DNA from 3 places in the Rhizobium sp. BR 362 genome. Region 1 is predicted to be linked to each of the others. Evidence: riboswitches for the same ligand, from Rfam matches in the RefSeq annotation. Region 1 holds a riboswitch; each other region holds the start of a gene.
The links. Region 1 has a riboswitch for thiamine pyrophosphate ahead of QDY28_RS31000 (hydroxyethylthiazole kinase). Riboswitches for the same ligand answer to the same signal wherever they lie in the genome.
Positions count from the first base shown of each region.

Region 2: it holds a riboswitch for thiamine pyrophosphate, as region 1 does, so the genes downstream of both, thiC (phosphomethylpyrimidine synthase ThiC) here and QDY28_RS31000 (hydroxyethylthiazole kinase) in region 1, are expected to answer to the same signal.
Region 3: it holds a riboswitch for thiamine pyrophosphate, as region 1 does, so the genes downstream of both, thiB (thiamine ABC transporter substrate binding subunit) here and QDY28_RS31000 (hydroxyethylthiazole kinase) in region 1, are expected to answer to the same signal.

Region 1 covers NZ_JARWGH010000009.1:105,039-108,311, forward strand. Annotated here, with positions in the region: gene QDY28_RS15070 (DMT family transporter) at 1-274, shown strand, start outside; gene thiD (bifunctional hydroxymethylpyrimidine kinase/phosphomethylpyrimidine kinase) at 700-1,503, opposite strand; partial or broken gene QDY28_RS31000 (hydroxyethylthiazole kinase) at 1,527-1,646, opposite strand; TPP riboswitch at 1,697-1,793, opposite strand; gene QDY28_RS15080 (DHA2 family efflux MFS transporter permease subunit) at 1,841-3,268, opposite strand; gene QDY28_RS15085 (hypothetical protein) at 3,257-3,273, shown strand, end outside.
Region 2 covers NZ_JARWGH010000048.1:1,623-4,895, forward strand. Annotated here, with positions in the region: gene thiC (phosphomethylpyrimidine synthase ThiC) at 1-1,378, opposite strand, end outside; TPP riboswitch at 1,470-1,602, opposite strand; gene QDY28_RS28425 (ABC transporter permease) at 1,788-2,810, opposite strand; gene QDY28_RS28430 (sugar ABC transporter ATP-binding protein) at 2,794-3,273, opposite strand, start outside.
Region 3 covers NZ_JARWGH010000005.1:136,988-140,260, reverse strand. Annotated here, with positions in the region: gene QDY28_RS09300 (MDR family MFS transporter) at 1-873, shown strand, start outside; TPP riboswitch at 956-1,073, shown strand; gene thiB (thiamine ABC transporter substrate binding subunit) at 1,123-2,151, shown strand; gene thiP (thiamine/thiamine pyrophosphate ABC transporter permease ThiP) at 2,159-3,273, shown strand, end outside.

The DNA.
Region 1 (3,273 bases):
TCTGCACAATTGGCTGGTGCTTGCCGCCTTCGGGGCAACCAATTTCTCCTTTGCGCTCGTTCTGTTTCTTGCCGGGGCGAAGCGCATGCCGCCCGCGGAAGCTGCTCTTATCGGGACCATGGAGATCGTGCTCACGCCTTTCTGGGTCTGGCTGTTCTTTTCAGAAAGGCCGCCGGCCGCCACCTTTTTCGGCGGCGCCATCATCCTTGCCACGGTTCTCTGGCACACGTTCATCGACCTAAAGCAAAGCCGGCGCAGCCATCAACGGGGTTAGAATAAGACGGTCGTAAGATAAGGTTTCGGAGAAAAATCGGGCGTGGAACCCAGATCCGACAGCGAGAGGCGCGGCATGACCAACGAACAGCGACGGTATAATTATTCGCCTGTGAGTTGCGCTTCGTTCAGCTACCGTTCATTTAGCGAAATGCAAATAAACAATCGCCGCACGCCTTGCGGTTGATCGAGGCTCGGCTACCGATCCAGCTCACGAGGCAGGTGGTCGGGGCTCTCAAGTCCCCAAAGAGCAGGAATAATCCGTATGCGGCTGCTTTTCGCTTTGATTGACTGGATCCTAAATCGGCGCCGAAAGTGGGTGGAGCCGGAGACCATTCAATATTCCGCCGATGATCCATGGGTTCTCCGACAGATCGAAGAATTCGAGCGGGAATTGAAGCCGTAATGCCGCGCGAAACTGATGGGCTATGCCGGCCATAGCGCATAAAAGTGTTGCAGCGGTCCGTGACCGGTTCCGACCGACAGCGTTTCGGCTGAGGCAACAGCGCCTGCGAGATAATCTTTGGCGATCGCGACGGCTTCTGGCAGCGCCGAGCCCTTGGCGATCTCCGCTGCCAAAGCGCTGGATAGCGTGCAGCCGGTTCCATGCGTTTTCATGGTGGGAACACGGGCAGCCTCAAACCAGGTCAGACCCTCCGGACTTGCGAGCACATCCGGGCTTTCATCGCCGGCAAGATGTCCGCCCTTGACCAGAACGGCGCGCGGGCCAAGCTTGATAAGTGCTTCCGCCTGCCGGGCCATCGTCTCGCGATTTTCGGCAGCCGGCTCATGCAGAAGCGCGGCCGCCTCCGGCAGATTGGGCGTCAGCAGCGTGGCCAGAGGAAGAAGCCTCTCGGTCAGGATGTCGACTGCATCCGCGGCAAGCAGCGCCGCACCGCCCTTGGCAATCATCACCGGGTCGAGCACGATCGGAACGCTTCGATATGGAGCGAGCGCGTCGGCAACCGCTTCGGCAATTGCGGCATTGGCAATCATGCCGATTTTGATGGCGTCGACGCGAACATCGGCAAAGATCGCCTTGATCTGTTCGGCGACGAATTGCGGGGGAACGGGGTGGACGCCGGAAACGCCCTGCGTGTTCTGGGCCGTCAATGCGGTCAGCGCCGCCATGCCATAGACGCCGCGTGCCGAAAATGTCTTCAGGTCGGCTTGAATACCGGCGCCGCCGGAAGGATCGGAGCCCGCGATGGAGAGGACGTTTCGGATCATGGGAGCGCCCTTCTGATACAGGCGGCGAATTCGCCGGCTTCCTCTTCGGCGTGTACCATCGCGACGAAGCTGGGGATGCATTGCACCAGCGGCCGATTTGTCCGCATGGCTGCCAGCGAGCCAGGAGGAGTCTTGTTTTGCATATCGCCCCTTTCGGGCGGGGCGAGACGCGGGGGATGACGATAAGAGTACGCCGAGACCCCGAGCGACTCCCTCCGCCAGCATTATCTGGTTCAGGTTCAAAGGGTGCTTCTCAGCCCGTCATGCGACGGGCGCCCCTGTCTCTCATCGGGGCCTTTTTCGCAGAGAAAGACCGCCCTGTCATTAGCAAATCGTTCTAATGATGGTGCCCCATATCCTGCCCGTGTTGAGGCTTCTTGATAAACAGCGCAGCGACGATCGCTCCGAGCGAGATGATCGTCCCACAGAGAAATGCCGCCTTGATGCCGCCGGTCGTTGCGACAAGAAGGTTGGCGCCGCCGGCCGAAAGGCTGGTGGCCCGCAAGGTCATGATCGCCACGAACAGTGCGGTGCCGGCGGCGCCAGCGACCTGTTGGGTGGCGCCAAGCATGGCGCTGCCGTGCGAATAGAGGTTTGGCGGCAGCGATCCAAGGCTGACGGTGAACAGCGGTGTAAACATCAGCGCAAGACCGATGCTGAGCACGATATGGGCGATCAACAGCATCCAAAACGGCGTATCCTGCTGAATGAAGACCAGTCCGCCCATCACCACGCTGAGTATGATTGCTCCGGGAATGATCAATGGCGCCGGACCGTATTTGTCGAACAGGCGCCCGACCGTAGGCGCGCAAAGGCCCATGATCAGACCGCCGGGCAGCAACAATAGACCAGTTTGCAGCGTCGATAATCCCAACACGTTTTGCAAATAGATAGGCAGCAGAATGAAAACGCCGAACATCGACATCATGAGAATGGCCATCATGGCCGCAGCGATCGTGAATGTCTTTGTAGTCAAGGTGCGCAGATCGAGCAGTGCTCTCTCCTGCTTTTGCAATTGCAACTGGCGCAATATGAAAACCGCGATGACGACAGCGCCGATCAGGAGCGGAATCCAGGGAGATATCACCGGCGGGTGAAGTGCTGCTTCGCCGAGCCCGCTGAGACCATAGACGAAACCGCCGAAGCCGATGGCGGAAAGGAAGATCGAAAGAATATCGATCGGCGCGGTGGTTGGAACCGTCACGTTCTTTATCCGCAAGGCGCCGAGCGCCAATGCAGACAGGGCGATCGGCAGCACCAGGAGGAACAGCCAGCGCCATTCCAGTGCGGAAAGAATGAGCCCGGAAATGGTTGGCCCGATCGCTGGCGCTACCGATATGACGACCGAGATATTGCCCATGGTTCTGCCGCGGGATCCCGGAGGCACCAAGGTCATTACCGTCGTCATCAGCAGCGGCATCATGATCGCTGTCCCCGAAGCCTGCACGATGCGGCCGACGACAATGACGGCAAACCCCGGCGCCAGCGCCGATATCAGCGTGCCGGCGCTGAATAGCGACATGGCAAGAATGAAGACCGGACGCGTGTTGAGGCGCTGCAGCAGATATCCAGTGACGGGGATGACGACGGCCATGGTCAGCATGAAGGCCGTGGTCAGCCACTGGGCCGCACTTGCCGTGATATCGAGATCAGCCATCAGATGGGGCAGCGCGACACCCATGATGGTTTCGTTGAGAATGACGACGAAAGCCGACACCAACAGCAGGGCTATAACGAGTTTGTTGCGGGCACTATGGTCTTCCACGGTGG
Region 2 (3,273 bases), on a different contig from region 1:
CCGCGCCGATGCCCGAGGTGATGTGATCGTAACCCGGTGCGATATCGGTCGTCAGCGGCCCGAGCGTGTAGAAGGGTGCTTCGCCGCAGACGGCGAGCTGCTTATCCATGTTCTCCTTGATCTTGTGCATCGGAACATGGCCGGGGCCTTCAATCATCACCTGGCAATCTTTTGCCCAGGCGATCTTCGTCAGTTCGCCGAGCGTTTCGAGCTCGGCAAACTGCGCGGCGTCGTTGGCATCGGCGATCGAGCCGGGGCGCAGGCCATCGCCGAGCGAGAAGGAGACGTCATAGGCCCGGCAAATGTCGCAGATTTCCTCGAAATGCTCGTAGAGGAAGCTTTCCTTGTGGTGATGCAGACACCACTTGGCCATGATCGAGCCGCCGCGCGAAACGATGCCGGTGACGCGGTTGACGGTCAGCGGAATGTAATGCAGCCGTACGCCGGCATGGATGGTGAAATAGTCGACGCCCTGCTCAGCCTGCTCGATCAGCGTGTCGCGATAGATTTCCCAGGTCAGCTCCTCGGCAACGCCGCCGACCTTTTCCAGCGCCTGATAGAGCGGTACCGTGCCGATCGGCAGCGGTGAATTGCGGATGATCCATTCGCGGATGTTGTGGATATTGCGGCCGGTCGAGAGATCCATGACCGTGTCGGCGCCCCAGCGGGCGGCCCAAACCATCTTCTCGACCTCCTCTGCCATGGATGAGGTAACGGCGGAATTGCCGATATTGGCGTTGATCTTCACCAGGAAGTTCCGGCCGATGATCATCGGTTCGCTTTCCGGGTGATTGATGTTGGCGGGGATGATCGCCCGGCCGGCGGCGACCTCCTGGCGGACGAATTCCGGGGTGACATGATCCGGAATGTGGGCGCCGAAGCTCTCGCCATCGCGAATCAAAGCTTCTGCTTTCGCTTTGCGGCCGAGATTCTCGCGGATGGCAATGAATTCCATTTCGGGCGTGATGATGCCGGCCCGCGCATAGGCGAGTTGAGTGACCGCCTTGCCATCCCTGGCGCGCAGGGGCTGGCGTTTGGCGGGAAATTCTGGCGTCAGCCGCTCGCCGGTGACAAAGCCGTTGTCTTCCGGACGCACATGGCGGCCTTCATAGGCCTCGACATCGCCGCGGGCGAGCACCCAGTCGCGACGGAGCTGCGACAGACCCTGCTCGATGCGGATATCTGCTCCCTCGACAGTATAGGGACCGGAGGAATCATAAACGACGACGGGCGGCTCGCCCGATGTCGGATGGACGCTGATCTCGCGCATCGGCACGCGGATGTCGGTGTGAATGTCTCCGGGAATGTAAATCTTCCGTGATGCCGGCAGCGGGCCGGTGGTGACGGTCGGAGTGAGGTTATTTGCGGCAATGGTCATGGTTTGAGGCTCCAAGTTGCGGTTGGAGACCCAGTCAATCAGCCGGAATGATGGAAAGACGCTGGCATGGAATCCACGCGGGAATCCGAGCCTTCGAGCGCTTGCACCGTCCCTACGCCAGTATGAACTGGATCAGGTTCAACGGGTCACTGCGCCCACAATCGGCAAAGCCGTATTGCCTAGCAGTATCTCAGCCCCTTGCCGGGACACCCCTGGTGAATATCGCAAAGACTATGTGCTCGGCTGAGCCCATGTCAACCCTGGAACCGCGGTTCCGCCCACCTGAAGATGCGATCAGGGAATTTCGATCGGTTTCACGCTCGGAAAGATCGCCCGGTTATGACCGGGCAATCGGTTAGCGCGAAGCACCGCACTACAAGCTGCGCTCAGATGCGGAGCGTCGCCAAAATCATCGCGTTTCCAGTATCCGCATCAACCGGCCGCGATAGCTGTCGAGGATAACCGCCAACACGATGACGGCACCGATGACGATCGGCTTGATGTTGTCGTCGGCGCCCAGAAGCTGCAATCCAGTCGACAAGACCTGCAGAATACAGGCACCGACCAGCGTGCCGATTATCGAGCCCTTTCCGCCCGAGAGACTGGTCCCACCGATAATGACTGCGGCAATCGCGTTCAGTTCATAGCCAATGCCCGCAACCGGACTACCGACATTGAGGCGGAGCAGATAGACCATGGCCGCAATACCCGCAGTCAATCCGGAAATCGTGAATACGGCGACCTTGTATCTTTTGGGCTCGTGGCCCGACAAGCGGACCGCCTCCTCATTGGTGCCGATCGCAAAGACGAAGCGCCCGAATACGGTGTAGCGCAGCACGAACCAGCCGATGAGAACCACCACGATCGCGATCAGAAAAATCGAGGGGAATACCCCGAAGAAGATCAGATTTCCGAAATCAACGAATGGTTGCGGCAGACCGGTGATCGTGGAGTTATCGCTGACGACGCGCGCCAAGCCGCTTGCGACATTCAGCATCCCGAGTGTCACGATGAAGGATGGAAGCTTCCACTTCTCGCAGACCCATCCGTTGATGGCACCCAGGGCAGCGCCGGTACCCATCGACGCCAGCGAAGCCAGAACGATCGCCTGCCACGGAGAAAACCGGGGATCGATCATGATCGTTGCGCCGATAACCGTGCAAAGGGCAAGCAGCGAACCGACCGAAAGATCGATGCCGCCGGTAAGGATGACAAAGGTCATGCCGGACGCCAGCACGGTGTTTATGGCGATCTGCACGAAAATCTTCAGGAAGTTTTCCGGCGTCGCGAAATACGGGGCCGTCGCCGAGAAAAAGATCAGGATTAGCACGAGGGCAATGGCGACACCGGCTTCCTTCATCGAAATCCGGATAAGCTTGTCCCAGACGCCGGCCTTTTTGACCTCAGTCGTCATTTCAATGTTGCCGGACACGACTGTACTCCTTGTAAGCGAGTGAGAGAATCCTGCTCTCGTCAAATTGGTCCCGAGATATCTCTCCGGCAATCTTGCCGTCCGAGAAAACGATGATGCGATGGCAAATGCCGATGAGCTCCGGCAGGTCGGACGACACGACCAAGACGCCTTTTCCTTCGCCGGCAAACTTCCACAGAAGTTCGTAGATCTCCGCCTTGGCACCCACATCGATGCCGCGGGTCGGCTCATCGAAGATCAGCACCTTGGGACCGCGGAACAGCCATTTAGCGATGACCACCTTCTGCTGATTACCACCGGAAAACGTCCTGACTGCCTGATGGATGGACGGTGTCTTTATACGCAGCTCATGCACGAGGCGCTGCGACTGATCGTCTTCCGCCCGCTGACGGATCAACCCGTTGCGGGAGATCTTGCCGAGGTCGGTTATGGTCGTGTTTTCGGCGCAGCTCATGTCCAACAT
Region 3 (3,273 bases), on a different contig from region 1:
GCCGCCGATGGCACCGAGCTTTTCGGTTCGCTGCTCTCGCCGCAATGCCTCGGCATCATCGCCTTCGGTGCGCTTTGTGCGCTGGCCTGGGTCTCCGTCGAACGCCGCGCACCAGAGCCGATCGTACCGATGACGCTTTTCCGCAACCCAACCTTCGGCCTGCTGCTGATCATCTCGGTCACCAGCGGCGCGGTCGCGATCGGCATGGTCAATTACTTCGCGCTCTTCCTGCAGACGACGACCGGCCTGTCGCCCTCCATGGCCGGCCTGCTGTTCATACTCTTGACCGGCGGCATCGTCTGCGGTTCGCTTTCGGCTGGCCGGCTGATCTCGGCTAGGGGCCGCTACAAGCCCTTCGCCATCGCCAGCGCGGCCTGCAGCACCATCGCCTTCGCCACGCTGGCGCAGGTTCATGCCGGCACGCCGATCTTTTTCATCGGCGCCCTGATGCTGCTGCACGGCATCGGCATCGGTCTGGCACAGCAGGTCCCCGTCATCGGCGTACAGAATGCCGCGGCGAGGGGTGATGTCGGGGCTGCCACCGGCGCCGTAACGCTCTCGCGGATGGGCGGCGCCTCGATCGCCATTTCCATCTACGGCGCCATCATCGCCGCCAAGCTCGGCAATGTCGGCGTCTCCATTCCCGGAGTCTCCAACATCGAGGAACTGACGCCGAAGATGATGGCGGCTCTGCCGGACGCCACACGCGAAGCCGTCGCCAATGCCTATGCGAGCGCCTTCAGCCCGCTGTTCATGACGGCGGCCGCCATCTGCTTCCTCGGCCTGCTGACGGCGATCACATTGAAGAACGTGCAATTGCCCGGCGCCGCCAAGAAGCTCGACAGCCAGGCGGCCGCGCACGCCGCCGAGTAAGACGCGTCCTGCAATCGACAAGGGAATCATTTCCCCCTTCTTTATCCCCTTGTCATCGCTCCGTCACAGGACTAAACCTGCCAACGCTCTAACGGGGTGCCTTATGTCATTCAACGACATCTGGCTGAGAGGCTTTCACCGGCCAACCCGCGGAACCTGATCCGGCTAACACCGGCGGAGGGATTAGACGCGTGACAAAATCATAGCGCCCTTTTCCCGTTCAAGACAAACCAACGAGGAGGCGCTGTCATGCCCAACCGATCGCTGTTATCACTGTTTGCCGGCGTGGCTCTCGCCGCCGCTGCAACGCTTTTTGCCGCCCAGGACTCCGAGGCCGCCGACAAGACGCTCACCATCTACACCTATGAGAGCTTCACCGCCGACTGGGGTCCGGGCGCCAAGGTCAAGGCCGCTTTCGAGAAGACCTGCGGCTGCACGGTCAATTACGTCAGCGTCACCGACGGCGTGGCGCTGCTTTCCCGCCTGAAGTTGGAAGGCACGGGCACGAAGGCCGACGTCGTTCTCGGCCTCGATACCAACCTCGTCGACGAAGCCAAGGACACCGGGCTGTTCGACGCGAGCGGCATAGACACATCGGGCCTCAAGGTCCCCGGCGATTTCAAGGACGACGTCTTCGTTCCCTACGACTACGGCCATTTTGCCGTCGTCTACGACACGCAGGCGATTAAGAACCCACCGAAGAGCATGAAGGATCTGGTCGAAGGCGATCCGTCGCAGAAGATCGTCATCGAGGATCCCCGTACCTCGACGCCGGGTCTCGGCCTGCTGCTCTGGGTCAAGTCGGTCTACGGCGACAAGGCGGCCGATGCCTGGGCGAAGCTCAAGGGTCGCATCCTCACCGTGACGCCCGGCTGGTCGGAAGCCTACGATCTCTTCACCAAGGGCGAAGCGCCGATGGTGCTCTCCTACACGACATCGCCGGCCTATCACATGATCACGGACAAGACCGACCGCTATCAGGCAGCGGCCTTCTCCGAGGGTCACTACATCCAGATCGAAGTCGCCGGCCTGATCAAGTCGTCGCCGAACAAGGAGCTTGCCCGCGACTTCCTGAAATTCATGGTTTCGCCCGGCTTTCAGGACACGATTTCCACCAACAATTGGATGATGCCGGTCTCGGCCACGTCCGAGCCGCTGCCGGACGCCTTCAGCAAGCTGGTCGTCCCGTCGAAGACCTTCCTGATGAGCCCCGATGTGGTCGAGAAGAACCGCAAGATCTGGATCGACGAATGGCTGGCCGCCACCAGCACGAACTGACATCTGGATGATATTGACGGCGCCCGAGAGAAGACGTGCCATTGCCGGCGGGGCCTTCAGCCTCGTCGGCATCGTGTTTTTCATCGGCCTTGCCACCGCCACCCTGCTTGCCGCCGGCATCAAATCCGCCGGCGGCAATCCGCTCACCGATCCCTATCTTCTGCGCGTGCTTCGCTTCACCCTGCTGCAGGCAACGCTGTCCACCCTGCTTTCCGTTGTTCTCGCAATTCCCGTCGCCCGCGCGCTGGCGCGCCAGCCTCGCTTTCCCGGCCGGCTCTGGCTGATCCGGCTGATGGCTATTCCGATGGGCCTGCCGGTATTGATCGGCGCGCTCGGTCTGCTCGGCATCTGGGGGCGTCAGGGCATTTTAAACCAGGCGCTGACGGGGCTTGGCCTGGCACAGCCGGTCAGCATCTACGGGCTGACGGGCATCCTGCTGGCGCACGTCTTCTTCAACCTGCCGCTGGCTGTCCGCCTGATGCTTGCTGGGCTGGAACGTGTGCCGGCGGAATATTGGCTGATGGCCGGCGGGCTCGGCATGCGCCCGGCCTCCGTCTTCCGTTTCATCGAATGGCCAATACTGCGCGGCCTCATTCCCGGCATCGCCGGCCTGATCTTCATGCTCTGCGCCACCAGTTTCACGCTGGTGCTGATCTTGGGTGGCGGCCCGGCCGCGACCACGCTCGAAGTGGCGATCTATCAGGCACTGCGCTTCGATTTCGACCCGGGCCGCGCCGTGGCCCTATCCCTCCTGCAGATCTTGGTAACTGCCGCCATCTTAGGCGCGATGGCCTTGCTTCAAGCGCCGGACGATCACGGACTGACGGCCGGCCGCGCCGTGCGGCGCATCGACGGCACCTTGCCCGCCGCTAAACTGGCCGATAGTGTGCTGCTTCTGCTCGCCACCCTGTTCATCGGCCTGCCGCTCGCCTCGGTGGTCGTCACCGGCCTGAAGGCAGATCTTCTCAGGCTTCTCGGCCAGACGATCTTCCTGCAGGCGACCTTGACCAGCCTCGCAATCGCGCTTGCCGCCGGCATCTTGGCGGTCCTGGTCTCCTTCGCCATCATCCGCGCCCGCGCGGCTATATCGGCCGAGCGCAGGAAAGTGCCGAGCCTGCGGGG